DNA from 2 places in the Pseudomonas sp. FBCC-B1565 genome. Region 1 is predicted to be linked to the other one. Evidence: predicted binding sites of a transcription regulator. Region 1 holds the regulator's gene; the other holds the start of a gene.
The links. The regulator FliA, encoded in region 1, starts transcription of late flagellar genes. The targets are predictions, from matches to a motif close to CTAAAGTTTNNNNNNNNNNNGCCGNTAA.

Region 1 (5,013 bases):
CCAGCAGGGATTCGAACTCGTGATCGGAGATCAGCCCATCGCCCGCAGGGGCGGCGCTGGCAGCAGCCGGTGCCGCAGCCGTGGCGGCGACTTCCGGCAAGGCGTCGGCCGCGAAGGTGCCCTTGCCATGCAGTTGGTCGAGCAATGCTTCGAATTCATCGTCGGTAATGTCGGTGCTGGCGCTGGCCGCCGGTGCATCCGCAGGAGCAGCAGCAGGTGCCACGGCGTCGGCCGCGAACTGGCCCTTGCCATGCAACTGGTCGAGCAGCGATTCGAACTCGGCGTCGGTGATGTCTTCGCTGGTCGGTGCGGCGACCGGGGCAGCCGGCGCTTCCGCCTCGGCCTTGACGGCACTGAGGGAGTTGAGCAGCTGTTCGAACTCGCTGTCGGTCACATCCGGCTCGGCCTCAACCACAGGCTCCGGTGCGGCTTCAACCACCGGTGCGGCCGACGTGTCGGCAGGTTCCGCCAGGCGCGCCAGGGCGGCCAGCAGTTCCGGAGTGGCCGCCGTGATCGGTGCACGGTCGCGCACCTCGCTGAACATGCCGTTGACCGCATCCAGTGCTTCGAGAATCACGTCCATCAACTCCGAATCAACGTGACGCTCACCCTTGCGCAGGATGTCGAACACGTTCTCGGCGATGTGGCAGCACTCCACCAGCTCATGGAGCTGGAGGAAGCCGGCGCCCCCTTTTACAGTGTGAAAACCGCGAAAAATTGCATTGAGCAGGTTCGCATCATCCGGTCGGCTTTCCAGCTCGACCAGTTGCTCGGACAACTGCTCTAAAATTTCGCCGGCCTCTACAAGGAAATCCTGAAGGATTTCTTCATCGGCGCCGAAGCTCATGTGGGTGCTCCTTAGAAGCCTAAACTGGATAACAGGTCATCGACATCATCTTGACCCGATACAACGTCTTCACGTTTATCGGCATGAATCTGCGGACCTTCACCCTTGGCGAGATGTTTTTGTGGATCTTTTTCCGAGAGGATCGCTTCGCGGTCATGTTCGATGCCGGCGAAACGGTCAACCTGGCCAGCCATAAGCACCAATTTGAGCAAGTTGCTTTCCACTTCGGTGACCAACTGGGTCACACGCTTGATCACCTGACCGGTGAGGTCCTGGTAATCCTGGGCCAGCAGAATGTCATTGAGGTTGCTGGAAACCGTGCGGTTTTCCTGCTCGCTGCGTGACAGGAAACCGTCAACCCGACGTGCCAACTCGCGAAACTCCTCAGCCCCCACTTCCCGGCGCATGAAGCGGCCCCAGTCGTGGCTCAGGGCCTGGGCTTCAGTGGCCATGCCGTTGACCAGAGGCGTGGCGTTTTCCACCAGGTCCATGGTGCGGTTGGCCGCCGCCTCAGTCAGCCTGACCACATAGGACAGGCGTTCGGTGGCATCGGTGATTTGCGAGATTTCTTCGGCCTGGGGCATATGCGGGTCAATCTGGAAATTGACGATCGCACTGTGCAGCTCGCGTGTGAGCTTGCCCACTTCCTGATACAGGCCGCGGTCACGGGTCTGGTTGAGCTCATGGATCAACTGCACCGCGTCGCCGAACTGGCCTTTTTCAAGGCTGTCGACCAACTGGTGAGCATGCTTTTTCAGGGTCGACTCGAAGTCTCCCTGTGACGTTTCTTTATGCTCCATAGCTCCCCCGCGATGGCATTAGCCGTGGATGCGTTCGAAGATTTTTTCGATCTTCTCTTTCAAGGCCAGTGCAGTGAATGGCTTGACCACGTAACCGTTGACCCCGGCCTGGGCGGCTTCGATGATCTGCTCACGCTTGGCTTCGGCGGTCACCATCAGCACAGGCAGGCTGCGCAGCTTTTCGTCAGCGCGCACGTGGCGCAGCAAGTCGATACCGGTCATGCCCGGCATGTTCCAGTCTGTTACCAGAAAGTCGATGCTCCCGCTGTTGAGGATCGGAATCGCCGTAATGCCGTCGTCCGCCTCGACCGTGTTTGTGAACCCAAGGTCACGCAACAGGTTTTTTATGATCCGCCGCATCGTTGAGAAGTCATCAACGATGAGGATTTTCATGTTCTTGTCCAATTCGACCTCCAAGCAGTCTTAAACGCGCCCAGCACCTGGACGCGCCATTTCAATCAACAGGCATTACACAAAAAGGACTGCCGGGGGCACCACGGGTCGAACCCGCGAAGGCCGGTTGCCCTCGCGGTATCGTCTGCAGTGTCCCCACACTGCCTGTTCAGCGCGCTCGCCACTCTCCCAAGCGCCCCCGCAAGCGGGCTGCGCACTGGCTGTGCAACTGGCTGACCCGCGATTCGCTGACACCCAGGACCTCACCGATTTCCTTGAGGTTCAGCTCTTCGTCGTAGTACAGCGCCAACACCAGCCGCTCACGCTCCGGCAAATTGGCAATCGCGTCCGCCAACGCCCCCTGGAAACGCTCATCTTCCAGGTCTCGCGATGGCTCCATATGAGCACTCGCGCCGTCCTCGTGCAGCCCTTCATGTTCGCCGTCCTGCAACAGGTCGTCGAAACTGAACAATCGGCTGCCCAAGGTATCGTTCAAAATCCCGTAGTAATCGTCGAGACTCAATTGGAGTTCGGCCGCAACTTCGTGATCTTTAGCGTCGCGACCGGTTTTTGCTTCAATTGCGCGAATTGCGTCACTGACCATGCGTGTATTGCGGTGTACCGAACGCGGCGCCCAGTCACCCTTGCGCACTTCATCGAGCATCGCGCCACGGATGCGGATGCCCGCATACGTCTCGAAACTTGCACCCTTGCTCGCGTCGTATTTGGTCGACACTTCGAGCAAGCCGATCATGCCCGCCTGGATCAGGTCTTCGACCTGGACGCTGGCGGGCAGGCGCGCCAGCAAGTGATAGGCAATGCGCTTGACCAGGGGCGCGTAGCGCTCGATCAACTCGCCCTGGCTGTCACGGGCAGACTTCTTGTACGCGTTGTAGCCGGTCGCTGTCATAGCACGGGTCCTGCGCTCGTCTGATGCACCAATCGCTCGACGAAAAACTCCAGATGCCCCCGGGGGTTGGCGGGCAATGGCCAGGTATCGACCTTCTGGGCAATAGCCTTGAACGCCAGTGCGCACTTGGAACGAGGGAACGCTTCGTAGACTGCACGCTGCTTTTGCACAGCCTTGCGCACACACTCGTCGTAGGGAACTGCGCCGACGTATTGTAAGGCGACATCGAGGAAACGATCCGTGACCTTGGTCAACTTGGCGAACAGGTTGCGCCCTTCCTGCGGGCTCTGGGCCATGTTGGCCAGGACGCGGAAGCGGTTCATGCCGTAGTCGCGGTTAAGCAGTTTGATCAGGGCGTAGGCGTCGGTGATCGAGGTGGGTTCATCGCAGACCACCAGCAACACTTCCTGCGCAGCGCGCACAAAGCTGACCACGGACTCGCCGATCCCGGCGGCGGTGTCGATCACCAGCACGTCGAGGTTGTCGCCGATGTCACTGAACGCCTGGATCAGCCCGGCATGCTGCGCCGGGCTCAGGTGCACCATGCTCTGGGTGCCGGAGGCGGCCGGCACGATGCGGATGCCCCCAGGCCCCTGCAGCAGCACATCGCGCAGCTCACAGCGGCCCTCGATCACATCGGCAAGGGTATGTTTGGGCGTCAGCCCCAGCAGAACGTCGACGTTCGCCAACCCCAGGTCAGCATCCAGCAGCATGACGCGACGGCCAAGCTCTGCCAGGGCCAGGGACAAATTCACTGACACGTTAGTTTTCCCGACGCCACCTTTGCCGCCGGTCACCGCGATCACCTGTACGGGATGCATGCTGCCCATTTTATTTCTTTACCTTGTCTTGCTTAGACGCAGGCTACATGGCTTGGCCGCGTGAATCGCTTGCAGACCATCGATGTAGATACATTTCACGGTGTTCATACCGCCCTCAACCTACCCGCTTCGCCGGGTTGTGGTAGAGGTCGGCGAACATATCGGCCATCGCTTCCTCGCTAGGCTCGTCTTGCATTTGCACGCTGACTGCACGGCTGACCAACTGATGACGGCGCGGCAGATGCAGATCATCCGGGATCCGCGGCCCGTCGGTCAGGTAGGCGACCGGCAATTCATGACTGATGGCCAGGCTCAGCACCTCGCCCAGGCTCGCGGTTTCGTCGAGCTTGGTGAGGATGCAACCGGCCAGGCCGCAGCGCTTGTAACTATGATACGCAGCGGTAAGAACCTGTTTCTGGCTGGTGGTTGCAAGCACCAGGTAATTTTTCGACTTGATGCCACGCCCGGCCAGGCTTTCCAACTGCATGCGCAATGCCGGGTCGCTGGCTTGCAGGCCGGCGGTGTCGATCAGCACCACGCGCTTGCGCAGCAGCGGGTCGAGGGCGTTGGCCAGGGACTGGCCTGGGTCGACATGGGTCACCGACACATTGAGAATGCGGCCCAGGGTCTTGAGCTGCTCCTGGGCACCGATACGGTAGCTGTCCATGCTCACCAGCGCGATATTCTGAGCGCCGTACTTGAGCACGTAACGCGCCGCCAGCTTGGCCAGGGTGGTGGTCTTGCCCATGCCGGCGGGGCCGACCATGGCGATCACACCGCCCTCTTCCAGGGGTTCGATTTCCGGGGTGACGATCATCCGCGCCAAGTGGGCCAGCAACATGCGCCAGGCCTGGCGAGGCTCTTCGATTTCGGTGGTCAGGGCCAGCAGGTCGCGGGACAACGGGCCGGACAGGCCGATGCGTTGCAGGCGACGCCACAGGTTGGCCTGTTGCGGTTTGCTGCCTTGCAATTGGTTCCAGGCCAGCGAACCCAACTGGACTTCGAGCAGCTCACGCAGGCCATTGAGTTCAAAGCGCATCGAGTCGAACACACGCTGGTCAACCGCCGCTGCCGGGGCTGGCGCAGCGGGACGCGGCGGCTCTTTGAAGGTTGGCTCAACCAATGGCTCCGCGGCGGTCAGCGGCAGGCCGGCGAACAACTGGCGATTGGTGGTGGCATCGCTGTCGCCACGCATGCTCAGTTCAGCCTGGGCCGAAACAATCCGCGAAGCGGTCTTGCGCA
Region 2 (5,013 bases), 2.5 Mb from region 1:
CTGATCGACGAGCAGAATGCCCCGGCGCTCAACGCGTTACTGGCGGTGTACCGCACCCTCGGCTACCCCGTGCTGGAGGTTTCGGCGCATCACGGTAATGGCATGGAACAGCTGCAACAGCAGTTGGACGGACGCATCAGCGTGTTCGTGGGCCAGTCCGGCGTAGGTAAATCTTCGCTGGTCAACAGCCTGCTGCCGGAAGTCGACACCCGCGTAGGCCCACTGTCGGAACTGTCCGGCCAGGGCACCCACACCACCACCACCGCACGGTTGTTCCACTTCCCCGGCGGCGGCGAGCTGATCGACTCCCCCGGTATCCGCGAATTCGGCCTCGGCCACGTCAGCCGCAGCGATGTCGAAGCGGGCTTTATCGAATTCAACGACCTGATCGGCACCTGCCGCTTCCGCGACTGCAAACACGACCGCGAACCGGGCTGTGCGTTGCTCAAGGCCCTGGAAGATGGGCGCGTGCAGCAGCAGCGGATGAACAGCTATCGGTCGATTATTGCGAGTTTGCCCGAAAGCAGTTATTGAGCCGCACAGACAACATTGTGGCGAGCGGGCTTGTCCCGCGTTGGGCTGCGCAGCAGCCCCGAAGCCTAATGACGCGTTTTATCTGGAGGGAATGCGTCGTTCGGGCCAGGGCTGCTTTGCAGCCCTACGCGGGACAAGCCCGCTCACCACAAAAAGACCTTAGTTGCCTAAGAACCCGTCTTAGGCACCGTAGGATCCTTCACCCCACCGTCATCAAACAGGTTCAGCTTCTGACGCAGCTCATGCGCCGGCAACGGCTCCTGTCCTGGCGGAATCGCGTTCGGATCGGCCGGTACTTCACCCGGCGCGCCGGCCCCCGGAGTAGGTTGCGCCGCTGGGGGCTGGTCACCTTCGATCGCACGTTGGGCCTTTTTGGTCAGCACCACGATATCGATACGGCGGTTGATCGGGTTGAACGGGTCCTTGGGGTCAAACAGCTGCGACGATGCAAACCCTACCACGCGCGCCACTTGCGGGTCCGGGTAGCTGCCGGCCACCAGCGCACGGCGTGCGGCGTTGGCGCGGTTGGCGGAAAGCTCCCAGTTGCCGAAGTCGCCCTGCCCTGCATACGGCTTGGCGTCGGTGTGGCCACTGATGCTGATCTTGTTCGGCACCGCCTTGATGGTGTCGGCCATGGCCAGCAGGATGTCTTCAAAGTACGGCTTCAAGCGCGCACTGCCGGAGTCGAACATCGGGCGGTTGGCTGCGTCGGTGATCTGGATGCGCAAGCCGTCCGGGGTGATCTCGAATGAAATCTGATCCTTGAACTTCAACAGTTGCGGGTTTTCCTCAACCTTGGTCTGCAGTTCTTGCAGCAACAGTTCAAGACGCTCCTGCTCGACCTGTTCGGCCATCGACTCGACAGTATCGCGCTCGATCGGGATTTTTTCCTGAGGCGCTTCGGTCTTGACCTCCGGGTTGATGGTGCGCTCAGGCGCCAACTGCGGCGAGCCGCCCAGGTCGATCACGAAGGGCGTGCCGCTTTCCGAGAAACCAATCGGGTCCTTGAAGTAGCCGGCAATGGCGATCTTCTGTTCCGGCGTGGCGGTGGACATCAGCCACAGCACCAGGAAGAACGCCATCATCGCCGTCGCAAAGTCGGCGAAGGCGATTTTCCAGGCGCCACCATGGTGCCCCGCAGCGAAGCGCTTGACGCGCTTGATGATTATCGGCTGGTTGTTTTCCATGGCTTAGCGACCGCGAACCGCTTGTTCCAGCTCGGCGAAGCTTGGGCGATGCTTGGGGTACAGCACTTTGCGGCCGAACTCCACCGCCAGCGACGGCGGCATGCCGGAAGCGGAAGCAACCAGGCTGGCCTTGATCGACTCGTACAGGTTCACTTCTTCCTTGGCGTCATGGGCCAGGGAAGTCGCCAGCGGGCCGAAGAAGCCATAGGCCGCGAGAATACCGAAGAAGGTACCGACCAGCGCCGCACCCACGTGCATGCCGATAGCGGCCTGGTCGCCCTCACCCAGGGATGCCATGGTCACCACGATACCGAGTACCGCCGCGACGATACCGAAACCCGGCATACCATCAGCGATGCCGGTCACCGCGTGGGAGGGGTGCTCCAGCTCTTCCTTGAGGCTGAACAACTCCATGTCGAACAGGCCTTCCAGCTCGTGGGGGGCCATGTTGCCGGAGGACATGATGCGCAGGTAGTCACAGATGTAGGCGGTCATGCGCTCATCTTTGAGCACGGCCGGGTACTTGGCGAAAATCGGGCTGGCGGCGGCGTCTTCGATGTCGGCCTCGATGGCCATCATGCCTTCGCGGCGGCTCTTGTTGAGGATCTCGTAGACCAGGCCCAACACCTCCAGGTAGAAGGTATGGGTGAAGCGCGAACCGAACATGCCCAGCGACTTCTTGATCACGTGCATGGTCATGTAGCCGGGGTTCGCCTGCAGGAATGCACCCAGTGCCGCACCGCCGATGATCATCACCTCGAAAGGCTGGATCAGCGCAGCGATTTTACCGTGGGACAGGACGTACCCGCCGAGCACGCTTGCGAAGACGACGATGATGCCGATAATTTTAGCCATAGGAGATGAGTACTTGCGCCGTCGGGTTCATGGACATATTGGGTGTAGCAGAAAACTCTTGTTCTACTTATCGGCAAAACTGCGCCAGACTATAGCCCGTTAAGGCGAAAAGCCAGTTCGGCCCGCTCCGGGCGTGTAGACCGCAAGTGATGATCGCGCCCCAATCATGGCTAATGAAACGACAGTCCCAACTGCAAAACCCAACTCTCTCGCCGCTTGGATCAAGCGCCTGGACGATGTGCTGCTGCCCGTTCCCCAGGCCAGCCACGACCGCGTGTGCAAAGGCATCCGTGATAACCGCAGTTCGTTGCGGGATATTGCCGAGCTGATGCAAAACAGCCCGGCCCTGGTGCTCAGCGTGATGCGCGAGGCCAACAGCCACACCCATGGCAGCCTGGCGGAACCGGCGGAAAACCTCGAGGTGGCGCTCAATCGCCTGGGCCTCAAGCGCGCCGAAGAATTGCTGGCGCGCCTGCCCTCGGTGCCCGCACACGAGATCCCCGTGGCATTGCGCCAACTGTTGCTGGTCAGCCAGCACGCGTCGCAGCAGGCCAACGGTTTGTTCGGCAGTCGCCTGGCGCGGCTGTGGCAGGACATCCACTGGGGCAGCCTGTTGTTCCTGTCGCCACTGTGGCCGATGGCGGTGGCCTACCCCAAGCTTCTGGAGGAGTGGGAGCTGCGGGTTATCCACAAGGGCCAGTCAGCCCGCGCGGTCGAGCAGGAACTGTTCGGCATACGCCTGCTGGACCTGTGCGTCGGCCTGACCGAAGCCTGGCACCTGCCGATCTGGGTGTCCCAGGGCTATAAGTTGCTGATGAGCGAGCAGCGCCTGCTGGTCAAGGCCCTGCATATCGCCCGTGAGGACGACCCACTGCGCCATCAGCAATTGCTCGACGCCGAACCCAACCTGCGGCGCTGGCTGAACCAGCCGGCCAATACCGTGTTGCTGGCCAACGGCCTGGCGATGTCGGCCCAGGAATCCTGGACCTGCCCGCACACCGAACGCTGGCAGTTGCTCACAGCGCTGTACCTGCAACAACCGTTGGGCGAGGTGCAGCAACTGGTCCACCAACAAGCTGTCACCAGTGCCCGTACCACCCTGATGCCCGACCTCTGGCACCCGGCGCTGTCGCTGATCTGGCCGTGGCATGTGGCGAAGATTCATCGCGGCCTGCTGCCGGCGCCACCGCCCACCGCCGAGGCCCTGGCCGTGTGGCGCAAGCGCTGCACTGAACTCTTGGTGGAACCGAGCCGCTTTGCCAACGCGATGCACCTGACCACGTGCGCCAAAGAGGCCTTGGTCGCCAGTGGCATGCAGCGGGTCATGCTGCTGATGGCCGATCGCGCCTTGAGTACCTTGCGCGTGCACCAGGTCGATGGCCTGCCCAAGGACGCCGCCAACCTGAGCCTGGACGTGGTCAACAGCACCCTGCTGCAACGTCTGCTGGAAAAGTCCGCCCAGGTGCGCCTCAACCCCGAAAACCATGCCCAGTTCTCAGCGTTGCTGCCGCCGATCCTGCGCCGCCTGTTCACCGGCGAACATCTGCTGCTGCGCTCCCTGAGTTGCAATGGCAAGGTGGTGATGCTGATGGTGGCCGACCAGGGTGGCGGGCCGTTCTCGGAAACCACCGTGCAGGCCTTCGGCAAAACCGCCCAATGCATCGAAAAAGCCCTGCACTGCTTTACCAACCGCAGCGCCTGATGCTTGCGCTACAATCGCCGTCTTTTATCGCCAACATTTGTGCCCAGGAGACCTCACATGCCTGACTTCTCTGGCTTGCCGCTGGTGATCGAGTCCAGCGACCTGATTGGTCGCCTCGGTGCCGAACACCTGATTCTGGTGGACCTCACCAGCGCTGCCCGCTACGCCGAAGGGCATATCCCCGGCGCGCATTTCGTTGACCCCAAGCGCACCCAACTGGGCCAGCCGCCGGCGCCCGGCCTGCTGCCCAGCAAGGCGGACCTGGAAAAACTGTTCGGCGAACTGGGCCACACCCCGGATGCAACCTACGTGGTCTATGACGACGAAGGCGGCGGCTGGTCCGGGCGCTTTATCTGGATGCTCGACGTGATCGGCCACCAGAAATACCACTACCTGGATGGCGGCCTGCTGGCCTGGCTGGAAGAACACCACCCGGTCTCCACCGACGTGCCCGCGCCTGTCGGTGGCCCGGTCAGCCTCACGCTGCACGAAGGCCCCACCGCCACGCGTGAATACCTGCAAAGCCGCCTGGGTGCTGCCGACCTGGGCATCTGGGATGCTCGCGGGCCGCTGGAATACTCCGGCGAGAAGGTCCTCGCTGCCAAAGGCGGGCATATCCCCGGCGCGGTCAACTTCGAATGGACCGCGGGTATGGACAAGGCACGCAACCTGCGTATCCGCCGTGACATGCCGCAGATTCTCGAAGACCTCGGATTGACCAAAGATAAAGAAATC

Region 2: the regulator FliA is predicted to act here: its motif matches at 2,644-2,671, upstream of motA (flagellar motor stator protein MotA).

Annotation. Positions count from the first base shown of each region.
Region 1 covers NZ_CP101438.1:1,856,332-1,861,344, reverse strand. Annotated here, with positions in the region: gene NL123_RS08895 (chemotaxis protein CheA) at 1-847, opposite strand, end outside; gene NL123_RS08890 (protein phosphatase CheZ) at 859-1,647, opposite strand; gene NL123_RS08885 (chemotaxis response regulator CheY) at 1,666-2,040, opposite strand; gene fliA (RNA polymerase sigma factor FliA) at 2,210-2,950, opposite strand; gene fleN (flagellar synthesis regulator FleN) at 2,947-3,780, opposite strand; gene flhF (flagellar biosynthesis GTPase FlhF) at 3,887-5,013, opposite strand, start outside.
Region 2 covers NZ_CP101438.1:6,047,800-6,052,812, forward strand. Annotated here, with positions in the region: gene rsgA (small ribosomal subunit biogenesis GTPase RsgA) at 1-534, shown strand, start outside; gene motB (flagellar motor protein MotB) at 702-1,721, opposite strand; gene motA (flagellar motor stator protein MotA) at 1,725-2,576, opposite strand; gene NL123_RS27985 (HDOD domain-containing protein) at 2,743-4,278, shown strand; gene NL123_RS27990 (rhodanese-like domain-containing protein) at 4,336-5,013, shown strand, end outside.